3 regions of the Arthrobacter sp. 05T47 genome follow, and region 2 is predicted to be linked to each of the others. Evidence: riboswitches for the same ligand, from Rfam matches in the RefSeq annotation. Region 2 holds a riboswitch; each other region holds the start of a gene.

Evidence for each region. A riboswitch is a leader RNA that binds a small molecule or an ion and turns the genes downstream of it on or off. The one in region 2 is predicted to bind cyclic di-AMP.
Region 1: it holds a riboswitch for cyclic di-AMP, as region 2 does, so the genes downstream of both, AC1DEY_RS06785 (NlpC/P60 family protein) here and AC1DEY_RS21025 (hypothetical protein) in region 2, are expected to answer to the same signal.
Region 3: it holds a riboswitch for cyclic di-AMP, as region 2 does, so the genes downstream of both, AC1DEY_RS07105 (aggregation-promoting factor C-terminal-like domain-containing protein) here and AC1DEY_RS21025 (hypothetical protein) in region 2, are expected to answer to the same signal.

What each region holds. Positions count from the first base shown of each region.
Region 1 covers NZ_JBFTKG010000005.1:114,042-123,908, forward strand. The annotation lists gene AC1DEY_RS06750 (hypothetical protein) at 1-160, shown strand, start outside; gene AC1DEY_RS06755 (alpha-mannosidase) at 344-3,379, opposite strand; gene fdhD (formate dehydrogenase accessory sulfurtransferase FdhD) at 3,471-4,343, opposite strand; gene AC1DEY_RS06765 (molybdopterin molybdotransferase MoeA) at 4,454-5,998, opposite strand; gene AC1DEY_RS06770 (DUF6457 domain-containing protein) at 5,995-6,291, opposite strand; gene mobA (molybdenum cofactor guanylyltransferase) at 6,313-6,990, opposite strand; gene AC1DEY_RS06780 (HNH endonuclease) at 7,053-7,553, opposite strand; gene AC1DEY_RS06785 (NlpC/P60 family protein) at 7,775-8,533, opposite strand; cyclic di-AMP (ydaO/yuaA leader) riboswitch at 8,830-8,999, opposite strand; gene AC1DEY_RS06790 (M23 family metallopeptidase) at 9,136-9,867, opposite strand, start outside.
Region 2 covers NZ_JBFTKG010000048.1:17,997-21,071, forward strand. The annotation lists gene AC1DEY_RS21020 (sensor histidine kinase) at 1-273, shown strand, start outside; gene AC1DEY_RS21025 (hypothetical protein) at 436-1,110, opposite strand; cyclic di-AMP (ydaO/yuaA leader) riboswitch at 1,115-1,314, opposite strand; gene AC1DEY_RS21030 (hypothetical protein) at 1,488-1,766, shown strand; gene AC1DEY_RS21035 (cation:proton antiporter) at 1,763-3,004, shown strand; gene AC1DEY_RS21040 (DNA alkylation repair protein) at 3,073-3,075, opposite strand, start outside.
Region 3 covers NZ_JBFTKG010000006.1:37,334-45,828, forward strand. The annotation lists gene AC1DEY_RS07085 (HAD-IA family hydrolase) at 1-475, shown strand, start outside; gene AC1DEY_RS07090 (glycosyltransferase family 39 protein) at 500-2,566, opposite strand; gene AC1DEY_RS07095 (glycosyltransferase family 39 protein) at 2,573-4,633, opposite strand; gene AC1DEY_RS07100 (bifunctional glycosyltransferase family 2/GtrA family protein) at 4,630-6,177, opposite strand; gene AC1DEY_RS07105 (aggregation-promoting factor C-terminal-like domain-containing protein) at 6,358-7,146, opposite strand; cyclic di-AMP (ydaO/yuaA leader) riboswitch at 7,149-7,306, opposite strand; gene AC1DEY_RS07110 (sensor histidine kinase) at 7,477-8,495, opposite strand, start outside.

The DNA.
Region 1 (9,867 bases), on a different contig from region 2:
CGCCTCCTTTGCCCCGGAGGACTGGATCCTCGTGCAGCAAACCATCAACTATTCGGCCGTCCTGGGGTATGTCCTGGGCCTGGGACTGTTCTGGGCTTCCGGGCTCGCCGCAAAGAAAACTGGTAACGCTCGCGCAACATTGCGCAAGAACAACGGGTAGGCCATTCACAAAATCATTAGACCGTGAAAGAATCATGAATGTGTGAAAGCGGCAATCGCTTCGTGTACGGAAGTCAGCCGTGCGAAGCAGAGGCAGTCGTCCAAGCGCCATTGGGGGGATGAGTGGTAGCGGTCCGCAAGGACCGCTCCCACTCAGCCTGCTTAACGGCGTTTTCCCTGCACTTCAGCGCTGGAACCTCAGCGTGACCAGCTGGAACGGCCGCAACGTAAGCTCGGCAGAGTCGGGACCGGCAGCCACTCCCGGCGCATCGACAGGCCGTTCCAACAGATCCACGGCGAGTATCCCGCGGACCGGGAAGTTGGCCTTCACGAGGCCGGTGGAGCGTTCCCCGAGCGATTCGTACAGCCGGACAATCACGTCTCCGGAGCCGTCTTCGGCGAGTTTGACCGCTTCAACGACGATTGCCTGGTTGACCACGGTGACCAGCGGCTCCACCGTGTGGGCACCCTGTACAACCCGCGGGGGGAGGTTGGTGCGGTAGCCCTCTTCGACGGCGTCCGCGATCGTGGCACCGGGCCGGATCGTGACGTGCAGCTCGTGCCTGCCCTGGTCGGCGCCGGGATCCGGGAACTTCGGCGCCCGCAGCAGCGAGACCCGCACCGTGGTGGTGGTGCCGCCGTCGTCCTCCCGGACGTTGCGCGTCACGTCGTGGCCGTAGCTGGACGCGTTGGAGACCGCCACCCCGTAGCCGGGCTCGGCGACGTGGATCCAGCGGTGGGCGCAGATCTCGAATTTCGCGGCTTCCCAGGACGTGTTGACATGAGTGGGGCGGAACACGTGGCCGAACTGCGTCTCCGCCGCGGACCGGTCGGCCCGGACGTCCAGGGCGAAGCCGAGCTTGAGCAGTTTTTGCCGCTCCTGCCAGTCCACCAGGGTGGTGATCGCGAGGGAGCCTGCGCCCGCGGCCAGCGTAATCCGCTGGGTCACGGCCGAGGACCCGGCCATCCGCTCCACCACCACGACGGCGTCCGGGCTTTGCCCCCGGGGGTCGCGCTCCAGGGTCACGGAACGCGCCTCAACCAGGCGGACGACGTTCCGGCGGTAGAAGGCGTCGATGTCCCACGCGTCCCATTCATTCGGCGTATCCCGGTGCAGTTCCAGGAGGTTGCCGGACTCCCCGGGAGCGATCGCCTCCCGCCCGGTGGTGTGATCGATGAGCGAGGCCAGCAGCCCGTCGGCATCGACCACCGCCCGGATGATGCCGTTGTCCAGGATGTAGCCGCCGTCCGCCTCGGTGACCGACACCGGCTGTCCGGGCCGGACGGGTTCTGCAGCACCCAACGCCGGCACTCCCTGGCGCTCCTGCGGGGCGGCGTTGAGGAGGAATTCCCGGTTGCCGGGGCCCAGGGCCGCGGCCGCGGCGTTCGTGATGATCGTTTCCAGCCCCCGTTCGACGGCGGCGTAGTTCCGTTCGGCGTCCTGGTGGACCCACGCGATGGAACTGCCCGGCAGGATGTCATGGAACTGCTGGAGAAGGACCAGCCGCCAGAGTCGCTTGAGCTCCGCGGCAGGGTAATGGTGCCCCGCGCGCACGGCCGCCGTGGCACTCCAGAGTTCGGCTTCCCGGAGCAGGTGCTCGCTGCGCCGGTTGCCCAACTTGGTCTTGGCCTGGCTGGTGTAGGTTCCCCGGTGCAGTTCCAGGTACATCTCCCCCACCCAGACCGGCAGGGGCTCATACTCGGCCTGGGCCTGCTCGAAGAAGCTGGCTGCCGAGCCGATCCGAACCTTCGGGGAGCCTTCCAGGTCCGCCGTGCGCTGCGCCGCGGCCAGCATCTCGCGGGTTGGGCCGCCGCCGCCGTCGCCGTACCCGAAGGGCACCAGGGATGTGGCCCCGCGGCCGTGGTCCCGGTAGTTCCGTTCGGCGTGCGCCAGGTCCCGGGCACTGAGGTCGGAGTTGTAGCTGTCCACCGGCGGGAAATGGGTGAATACGCGGGTGCCGTCGATGCCCTCCCAGTTGAAGGTGTGGTGCGGCATCCTGTTGACCTGGTTCCACGAGATCTTCTGGGTGAGGAACCAGCGGCTGCCTGCGGCCTTGATGATCTGCGGGAGCGCTGCGGAATACCCGAACGTGTCCGGGAGCCACGCTTCCTGGCATTCGACCCCGAATTCGTCCAGGAAGAAGCTCTTGCCCTCGAGGAACTGCCGCGCCATGGCCTCGCCGCCGGGCATGTTGGAGTCCGATTCGACCCACATTCCGCCGACGGGAACAAACTGGCCGGCGCGGACTTTGTCCCGGATGCGCCCGAACAGCTCCGGGTAGTACTCCTTCATCCACGCAAGCTGTTGGGCCGAGGAACACGAAAAGATGAACTCGGGATGTTCGTCCATCAGCGCCACCACGTTGGAGAACGTCCGGGCGCACTTGCGGATGGTTTCCCGGACGGGCCACAGCCAGGCCGAATCGATGTGGGCGTGGCCCGTGGCCACGAGCTGGTGCGCCGAGGCGTAGGCCGGCTGGGACAGGACGTCGGCCAGGGCGGCCCGCCCGGCGTCCGCGGTGCCGGCGACGTCGTCGGGGTCCATGATGTCCAGCATGCGTTCGAGCGCCCGCAGGATTTGGTGCCGGCGGGGCAGGTCCATGGGCAGTTCGTGCATGAGCCCGCTGAGCGTGAAGATGTCCTGCTGGAGTTCCCAGGCCGCCTGGTTGCGTTCGGCGATCGCGATCCTGCCCAGGCGGTACTTGGGCTCGCTGCCCGAGGTGGCTTTGTCGCCGTACGGCGTGGCGGCAAAGGTCCAGTTCTGGGACAAGTCCGGGTTGGCCGCGGCTTCGACATAGAAGTCAACGGCCATGCCGCTGCCCAGGAGCTTGAGCGGAATGTACTGGTTCCGCGGTGAAACCGCCTTGATGATGGTCCCGTCGGACCGCCAGGCGATGCCTTCGCACTGGAAGCCCGGGGCGTCGGCGCTGAAACCCAGGTCCACCAGGACTTCCACCGAGGTGCCGGCCGCGGCTCCCCAGCCGTCCGGCACGTCGCCCCGGAGCCGGAGCCACTTGGTGCTCCATGGCCGGCCCCAGGCCGCTCCGTGTTCCTGGGGCGTGAACTCGTGCCGGAGGGCTTCCAGCACGGGCACGGGTTCGTCCGGCACGTCCCAGCTGCTCAGCGTCAGCGGGACGCTGCGCGGGTAAACGGCGGGGGCGATGCGGTCACGCAGAAAGCGGTCCAGCCGGACTTCCGTAAGACGGCGGTCGTCGTGCAATGTGTTCCTCTTCAGCGCTGGGGGCGTCCGATTGGCTCCAATCGATGGATAAAACTTACGCCGAGGGGAACCCGTTGGCCAAGTGTTGCTGCTAGCTGGCCGCGGGGGCCGGGACTGCGACGCGCTGCTGGCCTGCGTAGACGTTCAGGCTGGTCCGGCGGCTGAACCCTGCCAGGGTCATCCCGCTGGCCTCGGCCAGTTCGACGGCCAGGCTGGAGGGTGCGCTGACTGCGGCGAGGACCGGGATTCCGGCGAGGGCTGCCTTCTGGACGAGCTCGAACGACGCCCTGCCGGAGACCTGCAGCACGGTGCCCCGGAGCGGGAGCAGGCCTTCGCGGAGGGCCCAGCCCACTACCTTGTCCACGGCGTTGTGCCGTCCGACATCTTCCCGGAGGCACAACAACTCCGCCGAGCCGTCGTCGGCGATTCTGAAGAGCCCGGCGGCGTGCACCCCGCCGGTGAGGTCGAAGACCTCCTGGGCGGACCGAAGGGCATCCGGGAGGGCCGCGAGCGTTTCGACGGGAACGGTCAACGGATCCTGTGCCGGGCTGTAGTGCGAGGATTTTCGCACGGCATCGATCGAGTCCGTCCCGCAGATGCCGCACGAACTGGACGTGAAGACGTTTCGGCCGGTCTCCGGCAGGACGACGTCGGGCCGCAGTTGGGCCTCCACGACGTTGAAGGTCTGGATCCCGTCGGCGTCTTCACCGGCGCAGAACCTGAGCGAAACCAGCTGCTCAGGTGTCCAGATGATTCCTTCGGAGACCAGGAACCCCGCGACGAGGTCGAAGTCGCTGCCCGGCGTTCGCATGGTGACGGAGAAGGACATGTTTCCGAGCCGGATTTCCAGCGGTTCCTCGACGGCGAGGACGTCCTCCCGGTGCCGGACCGGGAATTCGAGGGCGTGCGCGGACCCGTCCAGGACAATTTTGTGCACTTTGCGGCGCTGCGTCACGCGGCCCATCGGGTACTCCTTGGCAACATATTCATTTGGGTTTGGCTGATTCCATCATTGCAAGTGCCTGATCCTGAAGCCAGCGCAGCCGGCGGCCGGTATCCCGCGTCGGAGGGTGTTCAGCCCAGGAGGGCGCTCCAGTCGACCGGCCCGTCGCTGGCCGCGGTTTTCCTGGCGGTCCGCTTCGCCGCAGGCTTCGCCACGGGAGCTGCCGAGGCGTCAGGGATCGGCGCACCCCACGGGAGCGCGAACGCGGGGACCAGCTCTCCCAGCTGAACTCCATGGGGCGGGACCACCAGGACGCCGTCGGCGGCGGCCAGGCCCCGCATCATTCCCGGGCCGGTGTGCTGCGCCGGGGATGCCATGCCGTAGAGCAGCCGGAAGGGCATGAGCCGGGTCCGGCCGGGATCGGCGTCAATCGTCGAACCGCAGGGCACCTCGCTGAGCGGCCGCAGGGAACCGTGCCCCAGGGCGGCGAGGAGCGGGGCTCCGATCGTGGACAGCGCCATCATGGCCGCGAGCGGGTTTCCCGGCAGGCCGAGGATATACCGGCCGTCCGGCAGTTCGGCCAGCACGGCCGGGTGGCCCGGCCGCATCGCGATCCCGTCGATCAGCAGGCGTCCGCCCAGCTCGGCGACCGAACGCCTGAGGTGGTCCGTTCCGGAGCGTCCGGTGCCGCCGGTGGTGATGACGACGTCGGCTGGCAGGCTTTCACCGGCAGGATCGCTGTCCTCGAGGGCGGCGATCCATTCTGCGTAGGAATCGCCGACTTTCACTTCTTCGGTGCAGATCCCGCCGAGCATTCCCACCACAGCTGCCAGCTGGGGTCCGAACGTGTCGCGGACTTCCCCGGGCGCCGGCCTCCCGGATGCCACCACCTCGGAACCGGTGAAGACCAGTCGCACCACGGCCTTGCCAAGCACCGGAAGCGCGTCGTGTCCGGCCAAGGCGGCGAGGGCCAGGTGGGCGGGATTCAGGACCGCGCCGCTCTTGACCAGGACGTCCCCGGCGGCGGCTTCTTCTCCGGCTTTCCTGATGTGGTCGCCGTTGCGCGGGTCCCCCGGCTTCGCGGTGCCGCCGAGTTTCAGCACGGGCAGGCCGTCCTCATCGGCGTCGATGATGCCGCTTTCGCTGCGCAGCACGGCCTTGGCCCCGGCGGGGATGAGGCCTCCGGTGGCGATCGGGCTTGCCTGGTGCGGTGCCAGCCGCTGGTCCGGTTCGGCCAGGATCCAGGGACCGCTGCCGTTGACGGCCCAGCCGTCCATGGCGGAGGAGGCATAGTGCGGCATGTCCTGCAGGGCCAGCACGTCAGCGGCCAGGGTGCGGCCCAGCGCCTCCCGGAGCGGGACGGGGGCGGCCGGGATGGGCGTGGCACAGTCGAAGGCGAGCTGCCGGGCCTCCTGCCATGTGTGGGCCAGGTGCCGGTGCGGCGCGTCCGCAGCGTCCTGGTTGCCCGCATCCTGGTCCGCAGTGGCCTGGTCCGCGTCCGGCCCTGCTGTGTCCTCGTCTACCGTGTCCTCGTCTACCGCGTCGCGGTCCGCGTCCAGCCCTGCCGGGGCCTCCGTGAGGGCGTCCGAGTCCGTGAGGGGGTCCGTGCGGCCGCCTTCGGGGACGTTCCCGCCATGGACGGCCGGTCCGGCGTCGTCCGCAGCCGCAGCCGTCATGCCCCGGATGCTTCGGATGCTTCGGAGGCCGCGTAGTCCTTGGCGAGCCGGCGCGCTACTGCCATGGCGTCCTGCATGGACAGGGAGTCCGTCGCCCGCCCGGAGCCGGAGGCCAGGCCGGCGGCGTAGCCGGCAATGAATGTGGTCAGCGGCGCGGCCGGGCGCACTATCGAGTGGGCGGCCACCCCTGCCAGGGAGAGGACCTCGTTCACGTCAATCTCAACGTCTTCCAGCTCCAAGGCCTGGAGCAGGGCACGGCACCAGTCTTCCAGCGTTTCATCCTGGCTTTTCACCGTTTGCCTCCATGGTCGCGTTCAGCTGGGGAGTTCCGTGCCGGGGCCCGGACCGAGGCCTGGAATTGTGTCCGATACCCCCAACGCGGACGCATCATCCCAGGTATCAACATCGTCCGTGGACCCGGGGGGAACGCGGACTTCCCGTACGTCCAGCCTAGCAAGAAGGGAGAAGGCCGACGCGTTTTCCAGGCTGCCCCGATGCCGGGCGTCCGTAACACTTTGTTGTAGCGCAGCTGTGCCATAAAAACCCGCTAGCGGCTGCTTCCGGCCGTCCTGGGAGACGGCCATGACCCCGTCGCCCCGGCCTGGTTCCGGCGCAGCCGCCAGGGAGGCCTCCAGCGATTCGGCCAGTACCCGGACGGCAGCGGAGGACCTTGGCATGTCACAGGCAAGGACCAGGATAAACGGCGCCGGAGCAGCGTCCCCACGCCGGACGGAATGGCCCGAGGCCAGCGCGTCCAGGCCCGCGGCGATGGCAGCGGCCGGCCCGGCGAAGGGCGGCTCCTCCCGGCAGGTCAGGACGCCGTCGGGCAGGTTCCCCGGGTCCGGCCCGACGACGACGGCGCGCCCCGCCCCGCCCGCGGCGCCCAGTGACCGCTCGAGGAGGGTGGCGCCGTCGTACACCAGCCGGGATTTGGGCACGCCGCCCAGGCGGGAGGACCTCCCCCCGGCGAGAATGATGGCATCGAACTCCACCGGTTCAGCCTAGCGCGGCGCCGGCTACGGGCAGATCTGGCAGGCCCCGCGCGGCCCAGAGGTCAGGCGGCCGATTCCGGCAGCAGGAACGGATCCCAGGCGGGCGTCGGCTTCTCGAGTTCCTTGATCTGCCAGATCGCGCCCTTCGGGGGGCCCGGAACAAACCCGATCTTCCAGCCCATCTCCGCCGGAGTGTGGTCGCTCTTGGCGTTGTTGCAGCGCAGGCAGGCCGCTACCAGGTTCTCCCAGGAATCGGCGCCACCCCGGGACTTGGGCTGGACGTGGTCGATCGTGTGCGCCGCCTTGCCGCAATAGGCGCAGCGGTGGGCATCCCGGCGGAGCACGCCGCGGCGGCTCACGGCCGTCATCGTGTTGTATCTCGGACGGATGTAGCGGTTCAGCAGGATCACGGACGGGCGGCCCAGGATGTCCTGGGGGCCGACGACGGGGTCGTCCCCTTCCGCCACAACGCTGGCCTTTCCGGTCAGGACAAGGACGAGCGCCCGGCGGAAGGTGATTACCGCCAGTGGTTCATATCCAGCATTCAGAACGAGAGTGCGCATCCGCATACCTCTTCACGGCCGCACCCGCCAGCGGCACGAGGGCCGGCTGCCCTCTGCATGGTCGGGCTATGGATCGACAAGACAAGAGTAAACACTCAGGTGCCGGATCACCGAATATTTTTTCACCGGCGCGGCCGTGCGCGCGCAAAGTTCATGGCGCGGTCACGCAAAAGACCCCCGCCAAAAGGCGGGGGTCTTTCGAAATGCTGGAGTGCTGTGGCTTAGCCGCCGACGCGGATGAAGACCGGGCCGGAGCCGACGTTCACGCTGTACAGCGCGGTGGTGCCGCCGTTCCAGCCGCCGTGGACTGCCATGCCGTTGCCGACGTAAACCGCGATGTGTGCCATGCCCACGCCGCCGTTCTGGTAATAGGCGAGGTCGCCCGGGCGTGCCTCGGCGGCGCTCACGGTGCGGCCCAGGGACAGGTAACCTGCCGGCCAGCCGTGGTAGTGGATGCCGGCCGCGGCCAGGGCGTTGGTGGCGAGGGCGGTGCAGTCCTGCGAAACGCCGATCTGCGCGTAGGCAGCAGCGGCGATGGTCGCGCCTGCTCCGCTGCCGATGCCGGCCGGAGCCTGGGCAGCGACGCCGCCGCTGACGCCAAGCTCGGTGCCGCCGGCGCGGGAGGCCGTGGAATCCTGGACGTTCACAACGGGCTTCGGGGCCTCGACGACGGGAGCCGGCGTGGTGGTCACGGCGGGCTTCTCATAGGAGATCGCGATGCTGGATGCGGCCGAAATGGTGGCCGGGGCTGCGGACTGGACTTCCAGGGCCGAAGCGGACGTGGATTCGCGCTGAACGTTGGTCTCAGCAGCGTTGGCTGCGATTCCGCTGGTCAGAACCAGACCGGAAGCTGCGGCGATGACCGCGGCCTGACGGCCCATGCCGCCGGCGTTGTCGCCGACAGCCTTAGCAATAACAGCCAGCGAGTTGGTCTTGGTGACCTCGGCTCGGTGCCGTGCAACGGTTGCACGAGTAGTCATTAAGTTCTCTCTTTCGTGATCCTTGGACCGCGCGCTTTCGGGCGCGGACTGAGGACGCTCCGGCATCTTGGGGGTACGCCGGATCGCCCCGAAATTGGGTTACTTAGCGAAGGGTGTACTGCGAAGACGCGCCAAATGCGGAAACTGCATGCTGTCCGGGCTCGGTAGAGAATGAGCCGGCGGAACGTGATCCCATCCGGGCGCCGACAAGGGCGGCACGTGATGTGGATTCCAGCGAGCTCGACAGAGCTTCGCCGGTGCGCATGCGCGCAGAGTTGTGGCGTGAAGACACGAAAGTAGCCTCTCCCAATGCCTACGAGGTGAGCTGTCGGATTCGGATGGGAGTCACCCGGCCGCGCTGCTTCCTGGGAAGCGTTGCGACTTAACCCCTAGGCCTTCTTTCGAAGGCCAAAATTGGTTCCCCCGCCCCTGCCAGACGATGTAATGCGAACGGACCTTGAGCGGTGGCAGAGCTAGGCAATCCACTCAAGAGCGCCAACTTCGGAAAAGTTGGCGTGCTTCAAACCCTACAGCAGTCCTGACCCAATGTCACATTCAGATCACGGCGTGTCACAAGAATTTGAGAGCGGTCCATCGTCTATTTAGAGCCATCCGAGCGGATCAACGACGTCGCCGTTGACCATCACTTCAAAGTGGAGGTGGCAGCCCGTGGAGGCGCCTGTGGTCCCGCTCATAGCGATGACATCTCCGCGCGATACCTTCTGGCCGACCCTGACCGAGGCCGAGGACAGGTGGTTGTACGTGGTCTCCAGGCCGTTGCCGTGGTCAATGACGACCCGGTTTCCGCCGCCGTAGGGATGCCATCCGTTGAACGTCACGGTGCCGCTGGCGGCCGCGTGGACGGCCGTGCCGCACTGGGCGGCGAAGTCCTGGCCGCGGTGGAACTCGCCCGCACCGCCGGTGATGGGGCTGACGCGGTAGCCGAACGGCGAGGCCGTGATCATCTGGTCCAGCGGTGCGCCGAGGGTGCCGGCGGATGCCGCGCGCGTGATGCTGTCCACAGACTGGGCGCTGAGCAGCTGCTTGAGCTTCCCGTCCGGATCACCCTTCGTGGTGACGGCCGTTCGGCTGAAATCGACTTTTGCGGCGGCGGGAGCCGTGACATCCGGCTGTACTGCAGCGGAGAGGGCGCCTGTTCCATCAGCGTTGGAGGCCAGCACGGGGCTCGTGGCGGGGACCGTCACAGTGAGGACCAGGCCCGTTGCGGCCAGTGCGATGCCGGCCTTCTGCCCGACCCCGCTGGCCGCGGCAAATTCCGTTACCTGACGGAACGGGCTGCGCCGCCGCCGGCGTTCATCGCGGTGCGCGTCGCG
Region 2 (3,075 bases):
ATCAGGACCTCGATCGAGCAGAACAGCGCAGTGATCACCGTCGCGGACACAGGAACCGGGATTACCGGCGTGGACCAGGCCCGGATCTTTGACCGCTTCGTCCGGACCGCCAGCACCGGCGGCTCACACGGACAGCGGAGCTTTGGCATCGGCCTGGCTTTGGTCCGGGAGATCGCCGTCGCCGCTGGCGGCGCCGTCGAGGTGGCTGCGACTGGAGCCGAGGGAACGGTCATGAAGATGACGCTTCCGCTGGCCGGAAGCGGTAATGCCTGAAGTGGTGTGCCCCTGGACCMSCACGGGAATGCTGGCAGATAGGACGGCAGACGCAGAAGAGACCGGCGATCGATTGCCCCCAAAGGAAATCGATCGCCGGTCTTTCCGGGTTGCCTGGCCCCGGGAGGGCTGTTTGGCCCCTACAGGAATAGGAGCGCTGGATTAGGCGCGGACGAAAGTCACGCCACCGGTCGCGGTGAGCCAGGACAGCGGGTGGACCATCGTCTGGTTCTTACCGTTCATGCCACCACTGACGACCTGGCCGTTGCCGGCGTAGATGCCAACGTGGCCGGACTGGACCACCATGTCGCCAGGCTGCGGGGTGCCAACAATGGTTCCGAGGCCAAGGAACGCCCGGGGACCGATGTCACCAACCGGCTTGCCTGCCGCGCCAAGGGCCTTTTCGACCATGGCCGTGCAGTCCTGGGTGATGCCCACCTGGCTGTAGGCGGCGGAGAGCATGATGGCGTTGCGTCCGCCGGCGGGGGCCGCGGCCGGTGCGGCGGCGGGWGCSGCCTGCACCTGCACTGTTGCCTTAGGTGCTGCTGCSGGCGCTGCCGCCSGGGCAGCTGCGGGAGCCGGTGCCGCGGCAACAGGCTGTTCGATGACCGGCGCGGCGACGGAAGCCACCGCGGGGCGGTCGAAGCTGATCTTGACGCTGGAATCGGCGTTGACGGGGGCGCTGACCTGTCCCGCTACGTCCACCTTGGAGGCCGGAGCGGAGTCCCGCTGCACGGGTGTCGAGGCGGCGTTGGCGGCCATCGAGCCCGTCAGCACCAGCCCGGAGGCGGCGGCGAGAATGGCGCTATGGCGCGCAAAAGTACTGATTGAAGACATGGATGTAGCCTCTCCCAATGCCTGCGAGGTGAGCTGTCGGATTCGGATGGGAGTCACCCGGCCGCACTCCCGGGCCCGTCATGGCGGGCGCTGTGCGGCTTCACCCCAAGACCTGCGTGTCAGCAGGCCAAAAGTGGTTTCCCCGTCTCTGCCGGCGTCGATGCGAGTTACCCCCGGGGCCGCGGCAGAGTTAGGCAATCGGCTGGGGAGCGCCTGTATCGGAGAAACAAGCACCTAACCACCGTAACGCGAACCGCACGCCAATGTCACATTCAGGTAACGGAGGCCACAGTGCAGTCCGTCGGTTGCCCATGGGGCGGGGCCGCATCCGAACGTAGGATGATGCCATCAGCACCACCTCGAAGCGGAGGCCCGAAATGAACAGCCTGTGTGTCGCCATCTGCCAGTTGAGCAGCCAGCCCAAGGAGGATTTCGACGTCAATACCGAGCTGCTGATCCTGGACGGCCGGGACGTCCATGTGGCCACCTGGGATGCGGAACCTCGTGACAGGGGCTTCGATGAACACGTCCTCAATGACCGGGTGGACTCGCTAGGCTACATGGTTGTCAATGACTGGGCCTTCCTGGAGGGAAAGGCCTACGCCGTGGTGGAACGGCGGTCAGCGACGAGCCAGGTCCGGGGCGGTGAGCCGTGACGTTCCTGTCCCTGGCGCTGATCGCCGTCGTCGCACTGGCCGGCCCGCTCCTGGCGCTGCCGGTGCGCTGGCACTTGCCGGTAGTGCTGGGCGAACTGCTGGCCGGCATCGTGATCGGGCGCTCGGGCCTGGCCCTGGTTGATCCGGCGGACCCGACGTTCAGCCTGCTGGCCAATATCGGGTTTGCGCTGATGATGTTTGTGGCCGGAACCCATGTTCCCGTGCGGGATCCGCAGATCCGCTCCGCCCTCGGCAGTGGTTCCCGCCGCGCCGCTGCGGGCGCGGCGGCAGCGGTGGCGGTCGGAACCGGCATAGGCCTGCTCTTCGGGACTGGACATGCTCCCCTCTACGCCGTCCTGCTGGCATCCTCCTCAGCCGCGCTGGTCCTGCCGATCATCGATTCCCTCCGCCTCGGCGGACCCCATGTCATCTCCATGACCGCGCAGGTGGCCATCGCGGACGTAGCCTGCATAGTGGCGCTGCCGCTCATGGTGGACCCGCCGCACGCGCTCCGGGCGGCGCTGGGCGTGCTCACGGTGACCGGCTGCGCGGTGGTTCTCTTTGTCGTACTGCGCTGGCTCGATCGCAGGGGAATCAACGGGCGCATGCACCGACTTTCCGAAAGCCGCAAGTTTGCCCTCGAGCTGCGGATCCAGCTGGTGGTTCTCTTCGCCCTGGCCGCGGTCGCGACGTGGAGCAACGTGTCCGTGATGTTGGCAGGCTTTTCCCTCGGCCTGGCGGTGGCCGCCGTCGGCGAACCGAGGCGGTTGGCCCGGCAACTGTTCGCCCTCAGCGACGGCTTCCTTGGGCCACTGTTCTTCGTCTGGCTGGGCGCATCACTGACCCTCAAGGACCTGGCCGGACATCCGGACATGATCGCCCTCGGTGTGGCGCTGGGCGTCGGCGCCCTGTTGACGCACGCCTCCCTGGTGGTACTGGGGCTCCCGCTGCCCCTCGGAGTGCTGTCGGCGGCTCAACTCGGCATACCTGCCGCGGCGGCGAGCATCGGGACGCAGCTCCAGGTCCTGCTCCCGGGCGAGGCCGCGGCCCTGCTGGTGGGCGCGCTGGTCACCATAGCCGCGAGCGCCGTCGCCGGGTCACGGGCCGCCAGGGGTTTCTCCCTGCCCGCAAAAGCCGGCGGCAGGTCCGGCGATACCGGCAGCGCCGTAGGACCAAGTGGACCAAGCGGACCGGGAGGGCCGGGAGGGCCGGGAGGGCCGGGAGGGCCGAAAGACTGAACGCGGCTACGGGCTGGGCGTCCGCCAGACGGCACCGTCCTGCCGTGCCGGACGGAGGGTTCCGGGAGTCA
Region 3 (8,495 bases), on a different contig from region 2:
CGGGTCCGACATCCAGGCCCTCGCGGCCGAGCTCGGCCGGATGGAGCTCGCTGAGACCCGCGGCATTGTTCCGGTGCCGGGTGCCCTGGAGCTGCTGGCCAGCCTCCCGACGGATGCCGTGGCGCTGGTGACGTCAGCTTCACGGGACCTGGCCGGGGTCCGGATGGCGGCCGCGGGCATCGGCATCCCGGCTGCCTCGGTCACCTCGGAGGACGTCTCGCGGGGCAAACCCCACCCGGAGGGATACCTCCGGGCCGCCGCCCTGCTGGGTGTGGACCCGGCCGACGCGGTGGTGTTCGAGGACGCTCCGGCCGGGATTGCCGCCGGAATCGCCGCCGGCATCCCGACTGTTGCGGTGGGACCGAACGCCGGCGACCTTCCCGACGGCGTGCACCACATTCCCGACTACTCCGGGGTTTCCGTGACCACGCACATCACCGCCGACGGCCTGCGCACCCTGTCCTTCACGTTCTAGGCCACCGGCGCCTGCCCGGCCGGCTTACCTTGCCAGCAGGTAGACTGTGGTCCCGCCCACGGTCTGGGCGGTGAAATTGGCCTGCACCCAGGCGGCGATCTGGGCGGCGTCATTGGATCCGGATTCGCCTTGCATCATGCGCCCTACGATGAAGTAGTGGATCTTCCCGTCGGCCACGTACTGCTGGAACTGTGCCAGCGTTGGCGCCGGGTCCGTGCCGTTGAACCCGCCCACGGCCATCACCGGGAGCTGGGTGGCCAGCTGGTAGCCGGCGGCGTTGTTGGACCCGACGACGGCGGCGGCCCACGTGTACGTGCCGGCGTCCGTCTCCAGCGCGGTCACGAGGGCCGATGCCGGCGTGCTGACCCCGAGCAGGCCGCCCATTCCACCTGCCCCGCCCGCACCCTGGCCGCGGCCGACCCCGACAGCGTTAGTGGCGTTGCCGGTGGCCGCCGTTGCACCGCCGAAGGCCGGCGGCAGCCCGGCCCCGCCCCGGCCGGACACGGCCGGTCCGGCGCTGACGATCGAGCCGCTGTGGGCGGTGGCCGCGGTGGACAGCGAGTACGCCAGCGGTCCGGCGAGGGCGGCGACGACGGCGAGCCCCGCCGTCGTCCGTGCCATGCCCGCGGATGCCCGCTTGACCGGTCCACTGGCTTCCTTGAGCCCCGGGGCCGCGGAGGCCAGCACCAGGCCGGCGGCGGTGAGGGAGCCCAGGAGCACCACCCAGCGCAGCCACGGTACGAACGTCGCCGTCCGGCCGAGGAGCTCGGAGGCCATGGCCCCGGCCGCCACGATCGCGACGGCGAGGACGGCGGCGGCCACGGGCTGGTCCCGCCGCTGCCAGAGCAGGACGCCGCCGAGTCCGGCAAGCCCGGCGATCCCGGGGGCCAGCGCCACCATGTAGTACGGGTGGATGATCCCGGCCATGAGGCTGAAGGTCAGGCCGGTGACGGCAACCCAGGAGCCCCAGATGATCACGGAGGCCCGTACCGCGTCGGTGCGTGGAGCGCGGCGGCCCAGCCAGAGCAGCCCCGCTCCGAGCAGCAGCACCGAGGGCAGCAACCAGGCGATCTGGCCGCCGAACTCGCTGTTGAAGAGCCGGAACAGCCCGGGCGTGCCCCAGCCGTTGCCGCCGCCCACGCTGCCGGTTTCCTCGCCGTTCAGCCGGCCCAGGCCGTTGTAGCCGAGGGTCAGTTCCAGGATGGAGTTGTTCTGCGAGCCGCCGATGTACGGCCGGTTCGCGGCGGGAATGAGTTCGACGGCGGCCAGCCACCACCCGGCCGCGACGGCCATCGCCGCGCCCGCGGAGAGCAGGTGGAGGATCCGTTTCCCGGCCGCGGCCGGAGCCGCGAGCAGGTAGGCCAGGGCGAAGCCGGGGACAACCAGCAGGACCTGCAACTGCTTGGTGAGGAACCCGAAGCCCAGGAGCGCCCCGGCGAACAGGAGCCAGCGCAGCCGCGCATCCTGGATTGAACGCAGCACGGCGTAGGCGGCCGCGGTCATCAGCAGCACCAGCAACGCATCGGGGTTGTTGAACCGGAACATCAGCACGGCCACCGGTGTCAGGGCCATGACCGCACCGGCCAGGAGCCCTGCACGGTGGGCCAGCCGGGCGTCGGCCGTGGCGGGCGCCGCGGACCGGCGCACGGCCAGATAGAGGAGCCAGACCGTACCGACCCCCATGAGCGCCTGCGGGACCAGGACGCTCCAGGAACTCAGCCCGAAGATCCGCACGGACAGCCCCATCACCCACAGCGAGGCCGGCGGCTTGTCCACGGTGATGGCGTTGGCGGCGTCGGACGAACCGAAGAACCAGGCCGTCCAGTCCTGCGACCCGGCCTGTGCCGCCGCGGAGTAGAACGCGTTCGCCCAGCCGGAGGCGCCGAGGTTCCACACGTACAGCACGGCCGTGGCCAGGAGCAGGGCCGCGACTTCCAGCCGGTGCCGCTGCAGCGCCCGGGCGCCTCCGAGGGGCCGCACGCCGCCGGCCGGGGGCCCAAGACGCCTGGGACGTTCCGGGACCCGGGGCTGCGGAGGGCCCGGCGTGCGGGCCGGCGCCAGGCCGGGGCGGGGGCTCAGGGTGTCAGTCATGGCGGCCTAGGCTCCCAGCTTGTACACGGTGGAGTTGCCCACGGTCTGGGCCTGGTAGTTGGCCGCGACCCAGGTGGCGACCTCGGAGTTGCCCCCGCGGCCTCCGCCCATGCCGCCCATGCCGCCGGAGATGAAGTAGCCGATCTCGCCGCGGTCCACCATCGCCTGGAACTGTGCGAGCGTGGGGTAGGGGTCGCCGCCGTTCCAGCCGCCGAGGGCGATCACGCTGGTGCCGGTGGCGAGTTCCAGGCTGGCGGCCTGGGTGGCGCCGGAGACAACCGCGGACCACTTGGCGTTGGAGGACTGCAGCAGCGCTGTCAGCTCGGCCGAGGCGGTTTCCCCGCCGGGGCCGCCGGCGGCTAGGCCGCCCGTGCTGCCGCTGGTGCTGCTGCCAGTGCTGCTATCGGTTCCGTCACGGCCGGTCCTGCCTGCCGCCCCGAAGCCGCCACCCATCGCGGAGGCGGTGGGCCCGGAGGTGGGGATCGAACCGGAATGCGGCTGGGCCACGGTGGCCAGTGTCCACGCGGTGCTTCCGAGCCCGCCGGCGACCAGGGCCAGGATCACGACGCCGGCCGTGGCGGCCTTGCGGAACCGTGCCGGAAGCGCGGCCAGGCTGTCCACCCGCACGAGCAGTGCGGCGGCGGCGAGGACGCCAAGGACCACCACGATCACCCGCAGACCGGGAAGCCAGGCCGGGTCGCGGCCCAGGAGCACCGCGGACCAGACCGAGGTGGCCAGAACTGTCACAGCCAGGACAATCCGGGCGGGCCAGTAGGCCCTGCCCCGCCACAGTTCGAGGGAGCCGATGCCCGCCAGGGCCGCAATCGCGGGGGCCAGGGCCACAGCGTAGTACGGATGCACGGTGCCGCTCATGAAGCTGAAGATTCCGGCGGTGATTACCAGCCAACCGCCCCACAGCAGGAGCGCCGCCCGGGTCTTTGAGGTCCGGGCCTCGCGCCGAGTGAACCAGAGGCCTGCGGCCAGCAGGATCAGGGCTGCCGGCAGCAGCCAGGACACCTCGCCGCCGAAACTGGTCCCAAACATGCGGGTGATCCCGGCCGTGCCGCCGAAGCCCACGTTGCCGTTGCCGCCCGGGCCGCCGGCATTGCCTCCGGGCATTCCCCCGCCGGAGCCGGTGATCCGGCCCAGGCCGTTGTAGCCGAACGTGAGTTCCAGGAAGCTGTTGGTCTCCGAGCCTGCCATATAGGGGCGGACCGAGGTCGGGGTCATTTGGAACAGGGCAATGTAGCTTCCGGCCACCACCACAATGCCTGCGCCGGCGGCCAGCAGGTGCAGGAGCCGGCGGCCGAGTGTAGTGGGCGCCGCCCACAGGTAGGCCAGGGCCAGCCCGGGAACGATCAGGAAGCCCTGCAGCATCTTGGACAGGAAGGCCAGCCCGATCACCGCGCCGGCCGCGGCAAGCCACTTCCAGCCGGCCTTCTCGATGGCGCGCGTGGTGAGGTAGGCGGCCAGCACCAGGCACATGGTCAGCATGGCGTCCGGGTTATTAAACCGGAACATCAAGGCCGCCACCGGGGTCAGCGCCAGGGCGCCGCCGGCGAGCAGGCCCGCGGCCGGTCCGGACACCCGCTTGACGGTCAGGTACAGAAGGCCGACGGCGGCCACGCCCATGAGTGCCTGGGGAATGAGCATGCTCAGTGCCGAGAACCCGAAGATCCGTCCCGCCAGGGCCGGGATCCAGAGGGCCGCTGGCGGTTTGTCTACCGTGATGGCATTGCCGGGGTCGAGGGAGCCGAAGAGCAGCGCGGTCCAGTCCTTGGTCCCGGCCTGGATTGCGGCGGCGTAAAAGGAGTTGGCGTAGCCGGTGGCTTCCAGGTTCCACAGGTACAAGGCCGCGGTGACCCCCAGCAGCAGCGCCGCCGCGGGCCGGACCCAGCGGGGCTGCCGGCCGAACAGCAGGCGGTCCCGGCGGCTTAGGGGTGCTGGCGGGTTGGGCGGCGCGCCGGCGTCCTCGGATGCCGGGAGGGTCGTTTCCGGGTCCAGGGGCGGGCTGCCGGCCGGTGACCCGGCAAGGGAGCCGGCGGTGGGGCTGATGGTTGCCGTCATTTACTTGGCCTTTTCTGTGCGGGTTCTGTACGGGGGAGGGAAGCCTCGGGGGCGGCGGGCACCTGAGCGGTGCCAGGGGCGGTGGGCTCCGCAACGGTGATGGCGGCGTCCGGCGCCGGGACGGTGTTAGTCCGCCGGGGGTGGAAGACCACCAGCCGGAAGAGCAGGAATTTCACGGCCGTGGCGGCCAGATTGGCGGCGGTGACCGTAAGCAGTTCGAGCCAGCGGTCCGGTGTGGCTCCTGACGTGGCGTGAACCAGGGCGAGGGTGCCCGAGGTCAGGGCCAGGCCGATCCCGAAGACCAGCAGCCCCTCGAAGTGGTGGCGTGCGGCCTGGCTGCCGCCGTGGATGCCGAACGTGAAGCGCCGGTTGGCCGCGGTGTTGGCCACGGCGGTGGTGAGCAACGCGAGGAAGTTTGCCAGCTGCGGGTCCATGATCTGTCGGCAGAGCAGGAAGATTGCCAGGTACGCCAGAGTGGAGGCCACCCCGATGCTGCCGAAGCGGACCAGCTGCCCGAAAAGGCTTCCGCCGGGGCTTTGTTCCTGGAACCGCGAGGACGCCGGCAGCGGTCCGCGGGCAAGTGCGGCGCGCAGTTCGGGAACCGGGATCCGGCCCGAAACCAGGTCCCGGCTCAACCGTGCCATGCCGCGCAGGTCCGCGAGGGCGGTCTGGACGATGTCCACGCTGGAATCGGGGTCGTCGGTCCAGTCCACCGGGACTTCGTGGACGCGCAGGCCGCACTTTTCTGCCAGCACCAGCAGTTCGGTGTCGAAGAACCAGGCGTTGTCCAGGGTGTGGGGGAGCAGTTGCCGGGCCACGTCCGCCCGGATCGCCTTGAACCCGCACTGGGCGTCGCTGAAGTGGGCCCCCATGAGGGACTGCAGCAGGAAGTTGTAGCTGCGCGAGATGAACTCCCGCTTGGGTCCGCGGACCACGCGTGAGTTGCGGGTCAGCCGGGTGCCGATCGCCAGATCGGAGTGCCCCGAAATGAGCGGGGCGAGCAGGGGGCCGAGGGCCGCCAGGTCCGTGGAAAGGTCCACGTCCATGTAGGCCAGGACCGGCGACGGCGAGGAGAGCCAAACTTTGCGAAGCGCGTTTCCCCGGCCCTTTTCGGCCATGTGGACCACCTTCACTTCGCGCAACTCACGGGCCACGCGCTCCGCGGTCTTGAGCGTTCCGTCGGTGCTGGCGTTGTCCGCCACAGTGATCCGGAAAGAGTGCGGGAAGGCGCCGATAAGGTACGCGTGGAGCCGGCGCAGGCACGCTTCAAGGTCCCGCTCCTCGTTGAAGACCGGAATCGTGACGTCCAGCAACGGTGTGCTGCCGCGTGTGTCAATGGGTGCGCGCCGGCCGCCGGTGCCGGTAAGGGCTCCGGCGAACGGTCCCGGGGCCGGCACATCGGTCACGGTAAGCCCTGACGATGCCGGCCCGGACGATGCAGGCCCCGACGGCTCAAGTCCGGACGGGGAGGGCGGGGCCGCCGGACCGGCCGGCGTCTCCGTGGAACGGGACAGGGTTCCTGTGGCCTGGTCTGTGGATGTCATGGCTCAACTTTCCCGCCGGCCCATATGAGGGCTTTAGGGCCGAGCTGTGCGGGGGCTGTGGAAGTCCGGAGCCAGGCCGGCCGGCCAAAATCGTACCGGCCGCGGACGCACAGGAGGCCCCGGATCCGCGTGGATCCGGGGCCTCAACCACCCTCGCCGGGCGGTACGGCTAGTGCCGGTTTAGTACCAGTTGTGTGCGTAGTGGAAGTTCAGCGCGCCGCAGGGGGAGCCGTAGCGTTCCTTGACGTAGTTCAGGCCCCAATTGATCTGGGTCCGGTAGTTGGTCATGTAGTCGGCACCGGCGCTCGCCATCTTCGAGGCGGGCAGGGACTGGACCACTCCGTAGGCGCCGCTGCTGGCGTTGGTGGCGGTGGTCTTCCAGTCCGATTCCTTGGTCCAGAGCTTCTGCAGGCACTGCATCTCACCAGGGGCCCAGCCATAGCTGCCCAGCTGGGACGCGGCGTACGCCTGGGCTCCGGCGGGGTCGTCCACAGCAACCGGTGCCGGTGCGGGAGCGGGGGCCGGTGCAGGAGCGGCTGCGGGAGCCGGGGCCGGCGCGGGAGCGGCTGCGGGAGCCGGGGCCGGTGCGGGTGCAGCAGCAACCGGGGCGGCCGGGGGCTCGGCGGCCTTGACTTCCGAGAGCGTGGGTGCCACGTTTTTTTCCGCCGGAGCGGCGATCTGGACTCGTTCGAAGTTGAGCTTGGCCAGCGGGTCGGCGCTTGTGGCCGTTTGGCTGCCCGCAGCATTCGCGTGAGTGCCCGGCTCCGCCGCCTGGCTGGCGGCGCCGCCTCCCACCAGCAGGGCGCAAGCGGCGGTTACGACGGCGGCGCGGCGGGCAGTGATGCCGAGTCCGGTAGCCAGCTTGGACAGGGCGGATGCCTGCGTGGCCGGTTCGGCGCGGTGGCGCGACTTAGTGGAGCGGAAATGGGAATCGCCGTCAGGGCGCGTTTGTACCTGGAATTCAGTCATGATGGGCCTCTCAACGCCGGCGGAGTTAGCTGTCGGGTTCGGATGAGGTCATCCGGCCGCACGGAAAATCACGTGTCGGCTTCACCCCGAGGGCGCATGAATGCAGAATGCCCGGGAACTCTGGGTCCCCCGCCTCTGCCTGGTCCAGCGGAATCCGGGAAGCGGCAGAGTTTGGCGTCCGTCCGGATATGCGGCACCAATGGAGGCCGCACCACAACGACGCTACAGGACCTCGGCGCTTAAGTCACATTTTGGTAACAGGAGTCACAGCGGGCGGGGTGTCGGCTTGCGCAGAACCATCTTGCGGGTGGGAAGTGAATCCTGCTGGGCCTATGCCGACGGCGGCGCCGCGGGCAGCCGCACCGCAAACTCCGTGCGGCCGGGCCGGGAGGTGACTTCAACGGTGCCCCCGTGGGCCTCCACAATCGACTGGACAATGGACAAGCCCAAACCGCTCGTGCCCTCGGAGGTCGGGGCGTGAGCAGCTGCCCCGGCACTGCCACGGCTGCCGGAAGGAGTATCGGAAACGGCGCCGGAAGCCGGGCGGACGGCGGGCCCGGACCTGGCCCCCGCCGTCGCAGCGACCGGTGTGTTGGCGGGGCTGGCGGTGGGATTGGTGCGAGCAGCGTCGGCCCGTGCGAACCGGGCGAAGACCCGGCCGATGAATTCCGGTGCGATGCCGCTGCCGTTGTCCGTCACGGTAACCACGGCGCTTCCATCAGCCGAACGCATGACGCCCGTGACCACTGTGGTCCCGGGGTCCGTGTGTTTGCGCGCATTGGACAGGAGGTTGGCGAMGACCTGGTGAAGCTGGGTCGCATCGCCGCGGACCACCACGGGCTCCTCCGGAAGTTCCAGCTGCCAGACCCGGTCCGGGGCCATGACTTTCTCATCGCTCACCGTCTCGATGGCCAGCTGCGTGAGGTCGACGTCGCTGACCTTCAGCGGCTGTCCCTCGTCCAGGCGCGCCAGCAAAAGCAGATCCTCAACCAGGGTGGTCATCCGTTCGGACTGGCTTTGCACGCGGGCGAGGGACCTCTCGCCGTCGGCGGTGAAGTGCTCGGTCATCCGCATCAGCTCGGTGTAGCCGCGGATAGCCGTCAGCGGCGTGCGGAGTTCGTGCGAGGCATCGGCGACAAACTGCCGCACCTTCATCTCGCTCTCCTGCCGCGCCTCCAGGGCGTTGGAGACGTTGTCCAGCATCTGGTTCAGCGCGTAGCCCACGCTGCCCACCTCCGTGCCCTGGTGGGCGGCCGACGCCGGGACGCGCACCCCGAGCGCCACCTCACCTGCGTCCAGCGGCAGGCGGGAGACCTTGGTGGCGACCTCGGAGAGTTGTTCCAGCGGCT